2 regions of the Megamonas sp. genome follow, and region 1 is predicted to be linked to the other one. Evidence: a T-box and tRNA genes for the amino acid it is inferred to sense, from the RefSeq annotation. Region 1 holds a T-box; the other holds one or more tRNA genes.

Region 1 (7,717 bases):
GTGCTGAGTTCTGCATGATAAGTTAAACCAAATGTGCTATAAACTTTATCAAATAAGTCAATAACTCTTTGGATTTCATCTTCAATCTGGCTAGGTAACATAAAGATATGAGCATCATCTTGAGTGAAGTTACGTACACGCATTAAACCATGTAATGCACCAGATAATTCATGACGATGTACAAGACCAAGTTCACCAAGGCGAAGTGGTAAATCACGATAGCTGTGTTGCTGTGTTAAATAAACAAGCATACCACCTGGGCAGTTCATTGGTTTAATCGCATAATCTTCACCATCAATTTTTGTGAAGTACATATTTTCTTTATAATGATCCCAGTGACCAGAAGTTTCCCAAAGTTTACGGTTCATAATCATTGGAGTTTTAATTTCCTGATAACCAAATTGACGATGAACTTCACGCCAGTAGTTGATGAGTTCGTTTCTGATTACCATACCATTTGGATGGAAGAATGGGAAGCCTGGACCTTCTTCATGTAAGCTGAATAAATCGAGTTCTTTACCGAGTTTGCGGTGATCACGTTTAGCAGCTTCTTCAAGCATTTTTAAGTAAGCATCTAAATCAGCTTGTTTTTCAAATGCTGTACCATATACACGTTGAAGCATTTTATTTTTTTCGCTACCGCGCCAATAAGCACCAGCAACAGATTGTAATTTAATAGCTTTTACTTTACCTGTAGATACTACGTGTGGACCTGCACAAAGGTCAGTGAATTCACCTTGGCTATACATAGTGATCATTGCATCTTCTGGTAAATCATTGATTAATTCTACTTTATAGCTTTCGCCTTCAGCATTGAAGAAATCAAGTGCTTCCTGACGAGTAACTTCTTTACGTACAATTGCTAAATTTTCTTTAACAATTTTTTTCATTTCTTTTTCGATTTTTGCTAAATCTTCAGTGCTAAGCTGATGATCCATATCAAAATCATAGTAAAAACCATTGTCAATTGCAGGACCAATTGCAAGTTTTACATTTTTATCGCCATAAAGACGTTTTACAGCTTGAGCTAAAATATGAGAAGCACTATGACGAAGTGCCCAACGACCATCTTCATCTTCAAAAGTTAAAATTTCTACTTGATGATCTCCATCTATAACAGTCATTAAATCTTTAGTTTCTCCATCAATTTTACAAGCTAAAGCTTTTTTTGCTAAAGAATTACTAAAGGATTTTACAAAATCAAGAACAGTAGTGCCTTCAGCTACTTCACGAACAGCACCATCTTTTAATGTGATATTTGCCATTTTATTAACCTCCTAAAAAAATAAAAAGCCTCCATCCCAAAACTAGGGACGAGGCTTGTAGTTCGCGGTTCCACCCTGTTTGCCATAAAATATGACCAACTCAAAAATGATAACGGAATTTCTCCGGCAAAACTTAATAAATAAATCTAAATTTATAGTTCAGCTTTGCAGTTTGAAAGTGGTAATCAAAGAGTATGCTTAAGAAGTTTCCAGCCTCGACTTCTCTCTCTGTAAACATATAATTCTTCAATCATGTCTTTCGCATTACTTTTACATATATCTTTATGATGTCTTCATTATAATAAAGCAATATCTCAATGTCAAGAGTTATTCTTTTTTCTCATTTCTAAAATTCCTATCAAAATAATATACTTATAAGATATTATCTATTTATTATAATATTTATTTTAATTTAAATTTAATCTATTTTTAATCTGTACTTTAATCATATTTTAATCTAATCAGATTATACTATATACATAACTCAATAAAGTTATATAAGTTTTTGCTCTCCGATAGGTTTCTCTCCCTATCGGTTTTTTTTTGCCTTCACAAGATACATATATAAAATTAAAATAATATATATACACCAAAATAAAGGAGATGTTACTATGTTTTTTGATGTAGATAAGCTACATTGGACTCGTAAACCTTTATCATTTAGTATAACTAAAGATAAAATCGAAATCATAACTTCACCTCATACTGATTTATGGCAAAGAACATATTATCACTTCAGAAATGATAATGCTCCTGTGCTACAAATGAGTACAAATGAAGAATTCTTTTCATTTACTGTTAAGACAGATTTTGATAGCAAAGTCCGATTTGACCAATGCGGTATCGTCTTATATTTAGATAGCGAAAACTGGCTCAAAGCTTCCGTTGAATATGAAAATGAAGATATTCAACATTTGGGTAGTGTTGTTACTAATAAAGGATATTCTGATTGGGCGACAACTGTTATTGATAGTTCTATAAAATCCATTTGGTATAGATTGAGTCGCCGAAAAGATGATTTTCGCATAGAATATTCTCTTAATGGCATAAATTATAATCAAATGCGCATATGTCATCTTTGGGAAGCTTCTGGTGATATCCAATTTGGCATTTATGCTTGTAGCCCAGAAAATTCTTCATTTAAAGCTACATTTACTGATTTCAAAATGACAGAATGTGTTTGGAAAGCTCACGACGGTCAACAACCTGACGAAGATATTACTTATTAAAGGAATGTTATTTTATGAATACACTTATCGCCAAAAATTTAAATATTCTCATTGATTTTTTAGCTAAAAGAGATTTAACGGCACTATCTCCCAATGAATTACAAGAAAAATACAAAATAAATCAAGCCGATTTGTTAATTTTATTCGGTGGCTCTATTCCTGAAGGTGCTGATGTATTTGCTAAAGCTCATCAACAAAATATAGCTAAAAATTATCTTTTAGTCGGCGGTGCTGGTCATACTACAGAAGCACTCCGCCAAAAAATGCAATCATCTCTAGCCGATATAGATATTTCCATAAAATCAGAAGCAGAAATTTTTGCCCTTTATCTAAAAAATAAATACAATATTACAGATTGTTTATTAGAAACTAAATCTACCAACTGCGGTAATAATATCACTAATGCTCTAGAACTTTTAAAAAATCTAGATTTAAAGCCCAAATCCATCATTTTTATGCAAGATGCTACTATGCAAAATCGCATGGACGCAGGTTTTAGAAAATATTGTCCTTGTGATACCGCTTTAATTAATTATGCCATATATAAAGTTCATTTCACTGTTCAAAATGATAAATTATGTTTAGAACAAAATAATATCTGGCAAATGTGGAATATTGATAAATATATTGAGTTACTCATGGGAGAAATTCCTCGTCTTACAGATAATATCAACGGTTATGGCCCTCAAGGTAAAAATTTTATCGCTCATGTAGATATACCACAAGAAGTCCATAATGCTTATCAATATCTATATCAACATTTAAATATCAAAACACGCCAGGCAAATTCACTTTATGCTACAAAATAAAGAAAGTGTCTACTTATTATATTTTATCTTCACGGCAAAATATAATTTAGTAGACACTTTTTTTAAGCTAAAATCTCTGTTAAAGCATCAATTAATTCATCATTTTCCTCACGAGTTCGCACTGCAAAACGCACGAAATACTCATTTAATCCTGGATAGTTTTCACAATTGCGAATAGCTATACCATATTCTAATAATTTTGCTTTTAACTCATTAGCTGTCATATTTGTTTTTTCTATATTCACTAAAATAAAATTAACAGTTGGCTCATATACTTTCAACTTATCAAAAGTTTCTAGTTCTTCATAAAGATAATTTATCTCTGTTCTTGTATATGTTCTACTGCGACGCTGATATACTTTATCCTCTAAAGCTACCATACCTGCAATCTGTGCTAAAGAATTCACATTCCATGGGTCTTTCGCCTGATAAAGTGGGTCTAAAACTTCATGGTCTGTAGCTGCAAAACCTAAGCGAAGTCCTGGTAATGCATAAAATTTAGTCAAAGAATGCAATACAAATAAATTATGATATTTTTCCACTAAAGGAAGTACGGAAAAAGCTTCACTTGTTTTGATAAAATCCATAAAAGACTCATCAACAACTACAAAACAGCCATTATTTTCAGCATGTTCAATCAAAAGTTCCATATCTTCTACAGTAAATAATGTACCTGTAGGATTATTAGGATTGCCGATAAATAAAATATCGTTGCCTTTTATATTCACAATTAAGTCTCGCATAGGAGAATTAAATTCCTGTTTTTCAGATAACATTACATAATTTATATTCGCTCCAGAAGCTTTGGCTGCTCTTTCATATTCACTAAAACCTGGAGATACAATCAATGCATTTTTAGGCTTTAATATATGGCAAAGTATATATAATAATTCTACTGCGCCATTACCTACGATAATTTTATCTGCACTGATACCATAATTTTCGGCGATTTTACCACAAAGCTCTCTTGCATCTGGCTCTGGATAATGAATTATATCATCAATATGGTCAACAATCGCTTTTTTTATATTTTTAGATAATCCATATGGATTTATATTGGCACTGAAATCTATAATTTTATCTAAATTTTCTTGTGCCATTATTTTTTTTAAATCTCCGCCATGCTCAAACTTTTGCATAATTTACTCTCTTTCTATGACAATTCCACCAGAAATCATTTTTACTAAATTTAAATAATGTAAATCAAAACATTCACTTAATATTTTTTGTTTACATTCTTCAATTAAACTTTCCTCACAATTATCATCAAATAATACACCAATGACAGTACCACTGTGAGCAACATTTACACCTATTGCCTGATAATCTTCGGATATTATCATGATATCTTCTAATTGCTTTTTATATAATATTTTCTGATTTGCATACGCACTCATAACGCAAGCTTTGCCGATATATCTATTATTTTTCTCTTTAAATCCTAAACGCAAATAATCTAAAGCTTCTTTAATTGTATTTTCATTTTCTTGATACAATCGTTTTAAATCCTTGCGACGATTAAAAGATAAAGTATCGACCTTGCCACCGCAATCAAACATCAATATCCTAATCTTTGGTGCTAACCCTAAATGCTCTAAAACTTGACCATTCAAATGATTATATCTGACAATGCCTTTACAAAAAATACCATCAGTTGGCTCAATACTTGTTGCAATCTTTGATATTTCATCTTGAGATAATATCCGTTTACAAGAAAGAGCTGTCAACTGACAAATACTTGCAATATCTGCACTACTTGAAGCCATGCCCTTTCCTGTCAACAATTCTGTAGTCAAACAAAATTTTGCATAAGATTTAGTGCCCAGATAATCAAGCGTTTTATTGCGTGCCAAACGAGCTTTATATGGTAAATAAGAAAAATATTTTGTTATACTCGCCTTGGTATACATTGAAATAGGACAAGTAACTAAAAAAGGTATATCATCAATCATGCCTTGTACTAACTCGCCACAAGAACCTGGTATTTTAACACTAAGACCCATGCAAAAATTCTCCTTAACCAATAATAAATTTATCTTCAGGATAGCGAATTTTATTTTTCTTCTTGCGAATAACAAGTGCCATCGCAAAAGAAATAATACCAATTCGTCCCATCAACATTACAAAAATAATTACAATTCTACTAGAAGCGTCCATTTCATTTATCGTGCCCGTAGGCAAACCTACAGTAGCGAACATAGATACAGACTCAAATAAGATTTTAGACAAAGCAATATCTTCTGTCAAACATAAAAACATTGACATCAAAAATACGACAATCGCACTGACAAAGAAAATACTCATCGCACGGAAAATGACAATCGGTGGTACAGTACGCTCAAAGATAACAACATCTTCACGACCGCGAATGAGCGACCAAATAGCTGCAAAGATAACAGCTATAGTAGTAGTTTTAATACCGCCACCTGTTGAAGCTGGTGAACCGCCAATAAACATCAAAAACATAATCAACAATAAACTAGGTTCTGTCAATGAACCAATATCGAGCATTGAAAATCCTGATGTTCTAGCCATTGAAGCCATGAAAGTACTTACCATAACTTTATCAAATAAACCTAAATCGCCTAAAGTATTTTGATTTCCATATTCTAAGACGAAAATAAATACACTGCCAATAAGAATTAAAAAACCAGTAGTAACAAGTACAAGTTTGCTATTAATACTTAATTTTTGCCATTTGCGTTTTTGATATATATCTAGTAAAACAGCAAAACCTAATCCGCCACAAACAACTTCTATCAATAATATCAGATTAAAAAATGGGTGAAAAATATAATTTGCAAAATTGCTTCCACCTAAAATATCAAAACCTGCATTACAAAAAGCTGATATCGAATGCCAAAAACCAAAATAAATAGCTGTGCCTACACTATAATCTTGACAAAAAATAATTGTTAAAACAACTCCACCGATAAATTCAAAAGCAACAGTCATTTTCACAATACTGATTACAAGTCGCACCACTCCTGCCACTGACCATCTTTGCAATGACTCTTGAATTAATAATCTATCTCGAAGTTGAATGCGTTTACCCATCACCACTGCCAAAATAGTAGTGATAGTCATAATTCCTAAAGCTCCAATTTGCACCAAAATAATAATTATTATTTGCCCAAATACAGAAAAATTATCACCTAAACTAAATATGGAAACACCCGATACACATACTGCTGACGCTGACATAAATAATGCATCAACAAAGCTCAAAGGCTTTATATCTACCACTGTAATCGGCAACATCAACAACATAGTACCAGTCAATATTATTATCCCATAACTACATAAAACAATCTGGTATGGATTTAATTTTCTAATATATTTCATCATTTTATTTAAACCTAAAACTTATTAATCAACCTACCCCAATACGCTCTGAAGGATATCCTATTTTAACTTTTTTTCGATTGCGCATAGCAATAGCCATCAAAAATGTAAGTACTCCTAAACGACCAATAAACATTATTAAAATTAATATGGACTTACCATAAATAGTCAAACTAGAAGTAATCCCTGTGGATAAACCTACAGTAGCCAATGCTGATGTAACTTCAAATAGTATTTTTATAAATGGAAAATCTTCTGTTAAACATAAAAACATTGTTCCTAAAACTACTAAAGCTGCTGCTATATAAAAAATAGCCAAAGACTTTACAATTAAATCATGTTCGATACGTCTTTTAAACAATGTAACTTCTTCATTGCCACGAATTATAGAGGTAACTGTCGCAAAAATTATCGCAAAAGTTGTAGTTTTTATCCCACCACCAGTAGAACCAGGAGACGCCCCTAAAAACATCAAAATGATGATAAAAAACAATGAGGCTTCATGTAATGCTCCTGTATCCATCAAAGTATATCCTGCTGTACGTGAAGTTGTAGATAAAAAAAACGTCCCTATTAACTTATGCCACCAATCCCAATTACCAATCGTATTTTCATTATTATATTCTAAAAAGAATAATACTATCGTACCAATTACCAATAAAATCAAAGTCGTCAATAAAGCAACTTTAGCATGCAAAGAAAACATCTTCCAATTATGTTTTTGGTAAAGTTCTACTGTTACACCATAACCAATACCGCCTAATATAATCAAAAAAGCGATGACTAAACAAAATAAAGGGTCAGTATTATATTTAAAAATATTAGTACCGCCAAAAATATCAAAACCAGCATTACAAAACGCCGATATAGAATGCCAAAACGCCATATATATCCCATGTAATCCATAATCAGGATATAGGCGAAAAGATAGTAGTACGCCACCTAAAAATTCAATACATAAAGTGGTCTTTACCAATAATTTAATTAATTTTACAACGCCCCCAACAGTCAACCTGTTCAATGATTCTTGAGCTATTAACCTACTTCTAAGCTGAATACGCTTTCCCAA
Region 2 (7,717 bases), on a different contig from region 1:
TTCAAAAGTCGTCAATTTACGTTTTAGTTTAGGGTGTGTAAGTGCTTTATACATAGGCGTATATTGGTTCATAAGGCTAAGATAAACATCATCATGATATTTTTCCCAGATATATTTTACGATTTTCGTACTTTCTTTATAATACCATGGCAAGATTAAATGGCGAATGATGACGCCTTTTTGCATGATATTATCTTTAAATTGTGGTTTACCTACAAGTTCAAACATTTTATCAATGGCTTCTTTGACTACTTGAGGATAATCAGGAGCATGGGAAAATTCTTTGGCTGTATCTGGTGAGTAGTATTTAAAATCAGGTAAGAATATATCAATATAGTCTTTGAGCATTTCTAAAACTTCAACTCGTTCATAGCCACTTGTATTATAGACTACAGGAATAGATAGACCTTGTTTTTTTGCTAATTTTAGAGCTTCAATTATTTGTAAAACGTAATGAGTTGGTGTTACTAATTCTAAACAGTGGGCATTACGAGCTTGTTGTTCTAAAAAAATTTGAGCTAAACGTTCAATAGTTACAGGAAATCCTTTACCTTCAGTGCTGATTTCGTGATTTTGGCAGAAGATACATCTCATATTACAATGAGAGAAAAAAACCGTGCCTGCTCCATTTGTTCCGGATAGGCACGGTTCTTCCCATTGATGTAAGGATACGAGAGCAATTTCCACTTTATCACTAGCATGACAGACACCATAATTTTTAGTGCGGTCAACATGGCATAAACGAGGGCAAAGTGTACAATTTTGCATATCCATAAAAAAACACCTTTTACTTAATGATTTGCTAATTTAAAAATAGCATAGACGTCTTGATAATTTAATGGTGAAAAATTGCCAATGGTTTTTGTATTATTATCTGTACACATTGAAGTGAGATAAGTCAATTCTTCATCAGTTAATGTTTTTCCTACTAATTGGCTGATATTTATAGGTAAGTTTAAACTAGTGAAGAAGTCTTCAAAATGTTTGATAGTTTCAAGGGCAATAGTTTCATCAGTTTTATTTAATGTATCAATATTAAATAAGATTTTTCCTAGATGACAAAAACGCTGAACATCTTTTTGATAGATATATCTAGCCCATGATGACCAGATAGCAGTCAATGAGGCTCCATGAGTAGCGTTATATTTAGCACTTAATTCATGACCAAATTTATGTACACTAAAATCTTTAGTGCGACCAAGACCTGTTATATCATTGTGGGATAAAGAACCAGCATACATAATTTCACTATGAGCAATATAATTTGTAGGCTCATTTATCATGATTGGCGCTTGCGTGATGACATCTTTTAAAAGACCTTCAGCTATATAATCTGTAAGATAATTATTTTGTTCTTTGGCAAAATAACGTTCTAATGTATGCATTAAAATATCGGCAATACCACAGGCTTTTTGATAATTTGGGGCACTGTAAGTTAATTGAGGGTTCATAATAGCAAAACATGGACGATTAAATGGCGTACTAAGACCACGTTTTTGCCCTGTTTGTTCGTTAGTTAAAACAGCAGAATCACTTGTTTCACTACCGGCAGCAGCTAAAGTAACAATGCTACCCATAGGAGTAGTATTAGTCAAGGTTATTTTTTTTGTCCAAATATCCCAAATATCATTTTGTGGATATTTCAGGCCATGTGCAATGGCTTTAGCTGTATCGATGACAGAACCGCCACCGATAGCTAAGACAAAATCAATATTAGCTTGATATGCTTTTTTTACAGCATCATTTACAAAGCGAACAACAGGATTTGGTTGAACGCCACCTAAGGTCATATAAGATAAATTATCGTTGGATAATTGTTGACAAATTTTATCAAGTAGTCCAGAACGTTTTACTGAGCCACCGCCGTATACTATTAATACATTATGACCATTGTATTTTTTGATTAATGAAGCAGTGGATAATTCACTATCTTTGCCAAAAATAATTTCTGTAGGACAGTAAAATTTAAATTTTTCCATAATAAAACCTCAACAAAATTAATTTTGAAGAATATCAGAAACAACTATATCAGATAATGAAGAAACGATTTTATCAGCACGAGATAAATCTTGTGGACCAGAATTTGGATTATCATAAGCGATACAATAAGCGCCAGCATCTTTAGCTGCCATAATACCAGCAGTAGCATCTTCAATTACTACGCAATCAGCTGGTGTAAAGCCTAAAGCTTTAGCTGTTAACTGATAAATTGCAGGATTTGGCTTGCTAGCAGGAAGTTCTGCACCACTTAAAATATATTCAAAACAATCCATTAAGCCGAATTTTGTTAAAACTGCATTGATAACTTTTCTATCAGCAGAAGAAGCTAAAGCTACAGGAATACCTTCGCTGTGTAATTGATAAAGTAAATCTAAAACGCCATCAATAGGATAGATGGAATTACTTTCTTGAATATATTCTAAATAAATGCGATGTTTATAATCGACCATTTCTTGAATAGAAACGGGAGTTGTAGCAAATTTGGCAAAATCTGTAAAAAATGCTTTGGCAGAACGACCAACATAGGCTACACAATCTTCCATACTACAAGGGATACCAAAATGTGTTAAAGTGCGTATTTTCATATCAGCATGAATGGATTCACTATCGATTATGACTCCGTCCATATCAAAAATAACTGCTTTCAATTAGGTGCTCCTCCATTTTATATATTAATATTGTAAGTAATTTTACACTTACAATAACTTAGCATATCATTCAAAATCTAAAACTGCAAGGATATTTAAGTATATTTATGATTATTCATGGTTAAATTTATCAATTATGAAATTTTGAAAACGATGGGCAGCAAGAGAAAGTGGTTTATTAGCATACCATGCAAGACCGATATCACGAGTGCATTTAGGATTATCTACAGAAATAAATTTTATATCGAGATGTTCCATTCCAGGAATTTTAGGCACGAGTGAAACACCTAAATTAGCTGCTACTAAACTAGCTACAGTAACAATTTCATCACCTTCAAAACGTATTTTAGGACGAATAGAAGCTACTTCAAAGATATGTTCAGTTTTAGTGCGTAAACCATACATTGGTTTTAAAGTAATAAATGGTTCGCTAGCAACTTCTGTGATATTTATAGAACTGCGATGAGCAAGTGGATGAGTTGAAGGAACGATGATGAATAATTCTTCTGTCAATAATGGAACCCAAGCGATGTCTTCAGAATTTATTGGAGAACTGCAAAGGCATAAATCGGACTCTCCTTTGAATAATTGTTTTGATAATAAGAAAGAATGATTTTGACTAAGGCGAAACTGTATTTTAGGATAGATTTTACGAAACTCTTTTAATAATTCTGGCACAAGATATACACCTAAAGAGTGCATAAAAGATAAATTTACAACTCCGCTATCTGGTTCAGCCATATTAGTTATATCTTGGCGGGCAGTTTCTAATTCTTGTAAGATACGTTCAGCATAAGTTAAAAATGTTTGACCATATTGAGTTAAATTTACTTTACGGCTATCTCTGATGAAAAGAGGTATATTTAAATCTTTTTCTAAGCGACTGATTGAACGACTAAGTGCTGGCTGAGACACATTCAGAGATTTTGCTGCTTTAGTAAAGTTTTTTATATGGGCTAGAGCAACAAAATATTCTAGTTGATTTAATTCCATAAAAAAGCCTCCAAATCCAAACTAATGGTAGTATTTCTAATGTGAATACTTTATATTTGATTATATTATAAGCTAGATTTGATATTTTGTATAATTATATGAGGCAAATATTGACAATAAATTTAAAATATTTTATCATAAAAGAAAATTGATGCTGATATAGCTCAGTTGGTAGAGCAATGTATTCGTAATACATGGGTCGCAGGTTCAAATCCTGTTATCAGCTCCATTTTGACAGATAATATAATTAAAACTATAACAAAAAGCTACTTTACAATAATTATTATAATGAGTAGCTTTTTTTGTTTAAATACTTGCAGTTGAATTTTTTCTGTGGTATTATGTGGTTCGTAACAAACAATAGTGAACAGTATCAATATATATTAATAATTTGAACTGTATCTTAGTTGTTTAATTTTAAATAAAATAATTTAATAAGGTAAAATTTAAAAAGAAAAAAGACGCTTGGATCACTATGACCGAGACGAACTTGCAGAATTTTAAATATAAAATATAGTTGATGGATTTTTTTGCTATGAAATCAAATCAATTATATTTAATCAATAGGGAAAGTGCATTTCGTGTCGAGATGTACTTTTTTTGTGCTTTTATGTAAGTTCATTATAGTCTCTTTTTGTTTGTTATAAGAACATTAAAGGAGAAGAAAAAAATGATTTTATGTCAAGATGTGGCTAAATTACGTGAATTAGTCGCTAATTTTAAGAAGGAAAACAAATCTATTGGTTTGGTACCAACTATGGGAGCATTGCATGAAGGTCATGCTTCACTTATTAATGCTTCAGCAAAAGAAAATGATATTACAATCGTCAGTGTGTTTGTAAATCCTACTCAGTTTGGACCAAATGAAGATTATGAAGCTTATCCTCGTACTTTGGAAAATGACTGCATAGTGGCACAAAATGCAGGAGCAGATGTAGTATTTGCACCAAAAAATAAAGATTTATATCCTAATGAAGATATGACATGGGTAGAAGTTACAGGTGATATCACAAAAGTTTTATGTGGCAGAACAAGACCTATTCATTTCCGTGGAGTTACTACAGTAGTTAGTAAATTATTTAATTTATCTCGAGCAGATAGAGCATATTTTGGCTTAAAAGATGCTCAGCAAACAGAAGTTTTACGCCGTATGGTAGATGATTTATTTTTCAATGTAGAACTTCGCATTATGCCTATCGTTCGTGAAGCTGATGGACTTGCAAAAAGTTCAAGAAATACTTATTTATCTACAGAAGAAAGAAAATCTGCGTTGATTTTATCTAAGAGTTTAAAATTGGCAAAAGAAGCATTTACTAATGGTCAAAGAGATGTAGAAGCTATATTAAATTTAGTAAAAGATACTATACAGTCTGAAAAAACAAGTCAAATTGATTATGTAGAAATGTATAAATTGCCAGGATTAAAACCAGTAGGAAATAAAATTGAAGGCAGAGTATTATTAGCTTTAGCTGTAAAATTTGGTACAACTCGTTTAATAGATAATGTCATTTTGGAGGATAAATAATAATGTTATATAATATGTTTCATGGAAAAATTCATCGTGCTACAGTAACTCAAGCAAATTTAGAATATATGGGAAGCATCACTATTGATGAAGAGTTGTTAGAGCTTGCAGGTATTTTACCAGGAGAAAGAGTACAAGTAGTAAATAATAACAATGGTGCTAGATTAGAAACTTATACAATTGCAGGTAAACGTGGTAGCGGTGTAATTTGTTTAAATGGAGCAGCAGCACGTAAAGCACAAGTTGGCGATACAGTTATTATTATTGCTTATGCTATGATGACAAAAGAAGAAGCTCAAAATTTAGTACCTGATGTAGTCATGGTTGATGAACATAATCGACCAGTAAGAGTACGCGGTACAGAACTTGAAGGCGAAATTGGTTAATATATAATATTATTTTAAATAGAGTTTTATAAAACAATTAAAAATAGGTTGAGCATGGATTTATGAAAATAAAGTCTAAAGTGCTTAACCTATTTTTTTTTAGTTTATTGCTATATAATAAAATTTAGCAATTTATGATGGAGATGATTTTGGTGAAATTAATAACTTTAGCAGGGCCACCATCTGTGGGCAAAACTTCTGTAATTTTGCGATTAATAGAAGTGTTACATAAAGAAAAACAAAAAGCAGGCGTCATTAAATTCGATTGTTTGACGACTTTTGATAAAGAACCGTATGAAAAAGCGAATATACCGATACAGATTGGTTTATCAGGAAAATTTTGTCCAGACCATTTTTTTATTAGCAATATTGAAGAAGCTGTAGCTTGGGGAAAAAGTCAAAATTTAGATTATTTGATTACCGAAAGTGCAGGTCTTTGCAATCGCTGTTCACCATATATTCAAGATGTATTGGCTATTGGTGTAATAGATTGCTTATCAGGGATTAATACACCGAGAAAAATTGGGCCAATGGTGAAATTTGCAGATGTAATAGTCATCACTAAAGGAGATATTATTTCTCAAGCTGAACGTGAAGTATTTATGTATAATGTCTATCAAGCAAATCCTAAGGCACAAGTTATTTTTATCAATGGCATAACTGGTCAAGGTGCATTTATGTTGAAAAAATATATAAATAAAGTTGAAGATATAGATACATTAGAAGGAAAAAAATTGCGTTTTACTTCGCCAGCTGCTGTATGTTCATATTGTACAGATGAAATGCGTATTGGTGAAAAATATCAATTGGGCATGACTAAGAAAATGGAATTTAATTGATTAGGTGGAAATTATGGATTTTAAAGAATTTGTAGAAACTCATACAATTGGAGAAATAAAAAAAGCGTATCCTCAAATCAAAGATTATTTGGATAATACAGGTCTATGGAATTTGCCAGATGATTTGACTTTTGCTAAGGCTTTTGAAGATATAGATGAAGAAGATTTATGGCAAGTTGGTATTCGTGATGGCAATATTGCTGATGAACTAAAAAAATATCTTTCAGCTATGCAAAATTTAGAAAATAAAGATGAAGTAAAAGTACATAAATTAACCATTAATGGTGGCAAAAATAAATTGGGCGAAGCTGAAAATATCCAAGTAGAGATTTTTGCAGGGCAAGTAATAAGTATTGTAGGGCCAACAGGTTCTGGGAAAAGTAGATTACTTGCAGATATTGAATGTTTAGCACAAGAAGATACACCGACAAAACGACAGATTTTAATTGATGATGAAATTTTAGATGATGAAGCTAGATTTAATTTAGAAGGAAAATTAGTAGCTCAATTATCACAAAATATGAATTTTATCATGGATATTACTGTAGAAGATTTTTTAACTATGCATGCTAAAGTTCGTTTAGGCAAAGAAATAGAAAATGAAAAGGCTATAATCGCTAAATGTTTTTCTATGGCAAATGAATTAGCTGGCGAAAAATTTACTTTAGATACGAAAGTAACTCAATTATCTGGTGGTCAATCAAGGGCTTTGATGATAGCGGATGTGGCATGTATCAGCAGTTCACCGATTGTATTGATTGATGAAATTGAAAATGCAGGGATAGATAGACAAAAAGCGATAAAATGCTTAGCTAAAAGTGAAAAAATCGTCATTATGTCCACGCATGATCCATTATTGGCTTTAAATGCAGATAAACGCATAGTGATAAAAAATGGCGGAATTAGTAAAATTATAGAAACAACAGCAAAGGAAAAAGCTTGCATTGAAGAAATTCGCCAATTGGATGAAACTTTATTAAATATTAGAAGTAGATTGCGACTAGGTGAATTGATCGAAAATATACGTTAATATTTAATATAATAAATATAATGAAGATAAAAGAGGTTAGTGTTTTGAGATTTTTATTGAGTTCTATTGTTATTTGTTTGGGGATTATTTTTAGTAATATATTAAATGTAGAGGCTAGAATACCTTATACATATTTAAATATAGGAGGACTTACTCCTGACCAACAGATAGATTCTTGCTTTTATGTATATGGTAGACCAACAGCAAATTTGGCAGTGCGAAATTGCAATGGTTTTAATATAAATGAAGTAACTTATAATAGCGAATTAATGGTTTATTATATAAATGGCGGATAT

The links. The T-box of region 1 lies ahead of thrS (threonine--tRNA ligase). A T-box ahead of a tRNA ligase gene usually reads a tRNA of that ligase, here a tRNA-Thr.
Region 2: it encodes a tRNA-Thr, which carries the amino acid that the T-box ahead of thrS (threonine--tRNA ligase) is inferred to sense. The anticodon was not compared.

Annotation. Positions count from the first base shown of each region.
Region 1 covers NZ_CFQVBI010000001.1:26,220-33,936, reverse strand. The annotation lists gene thrS (threonine--tRNA ligase) at 1-1,265, opposite strand, end outside; T-box leader at 1,307-1,539, opposite strand; gene AC5LAX_RS00175 (DUF1349 domain-containing protein) at 1,877-2,494, shown strand; gene AC5LAX_RS00170 (YdcF family protein) at 2,509-3,303, shown strand; gene cobD (threonine-phosphate decarboxylase CobD) at 3,366-4,442, opposite strand; gene AC5LAX_RS00160 (hypothetical protein) at 4,446-5,306, opposite strand; gene AC5LAX_RS00155 (TrkH family potassium uptake protein) at 5,320-6,651, opposite strand; gene AC5LAX_RS00150 (TrkH family potassium uptake protein) at 6,677-7,717, opposite strand, start outside.
Region 2 covers NZ_CFQVBI010000069.1:6,430-14,146, reverse strand. The annotation lists gene AC5LAX_RS09870 (radical SAM protein) at 1-774, opposite strand, end outside; gene AC5LAX_RS09865 (iron-containing alcohol dehydrogenase) at 792-1,979, opposite strand; gene AC5LAX_RS09860 (HAD family hydrolase) at 1,998-2,648, opposite strand; gene AC5LAX_RS09855 (LysR family transcriptional regulator) at 2,760-3,641, opposite strand; tRNA gene AC5LAX_RS09850 (tRNA-Thr) at 3,795-3,870, shown strand; gene panC (pantoate--beta-alanine ligase) at 4,312-5,166, shown strand; gene panD (aspartate 1-decarboxylase) at 5,169-5,552, shown strand; gene AC5LAX_RS09835 (GTP-binding protein) at 5,705-6,391, shown strand; gene AC5LAX_RS09830 (ATP-binding cassette domain-containing protein) at 6,405-7,421, shown strand; gene AC5LAX_RS09825 (hypothetical protein) at 7,466-7,717, shown strand, end outside.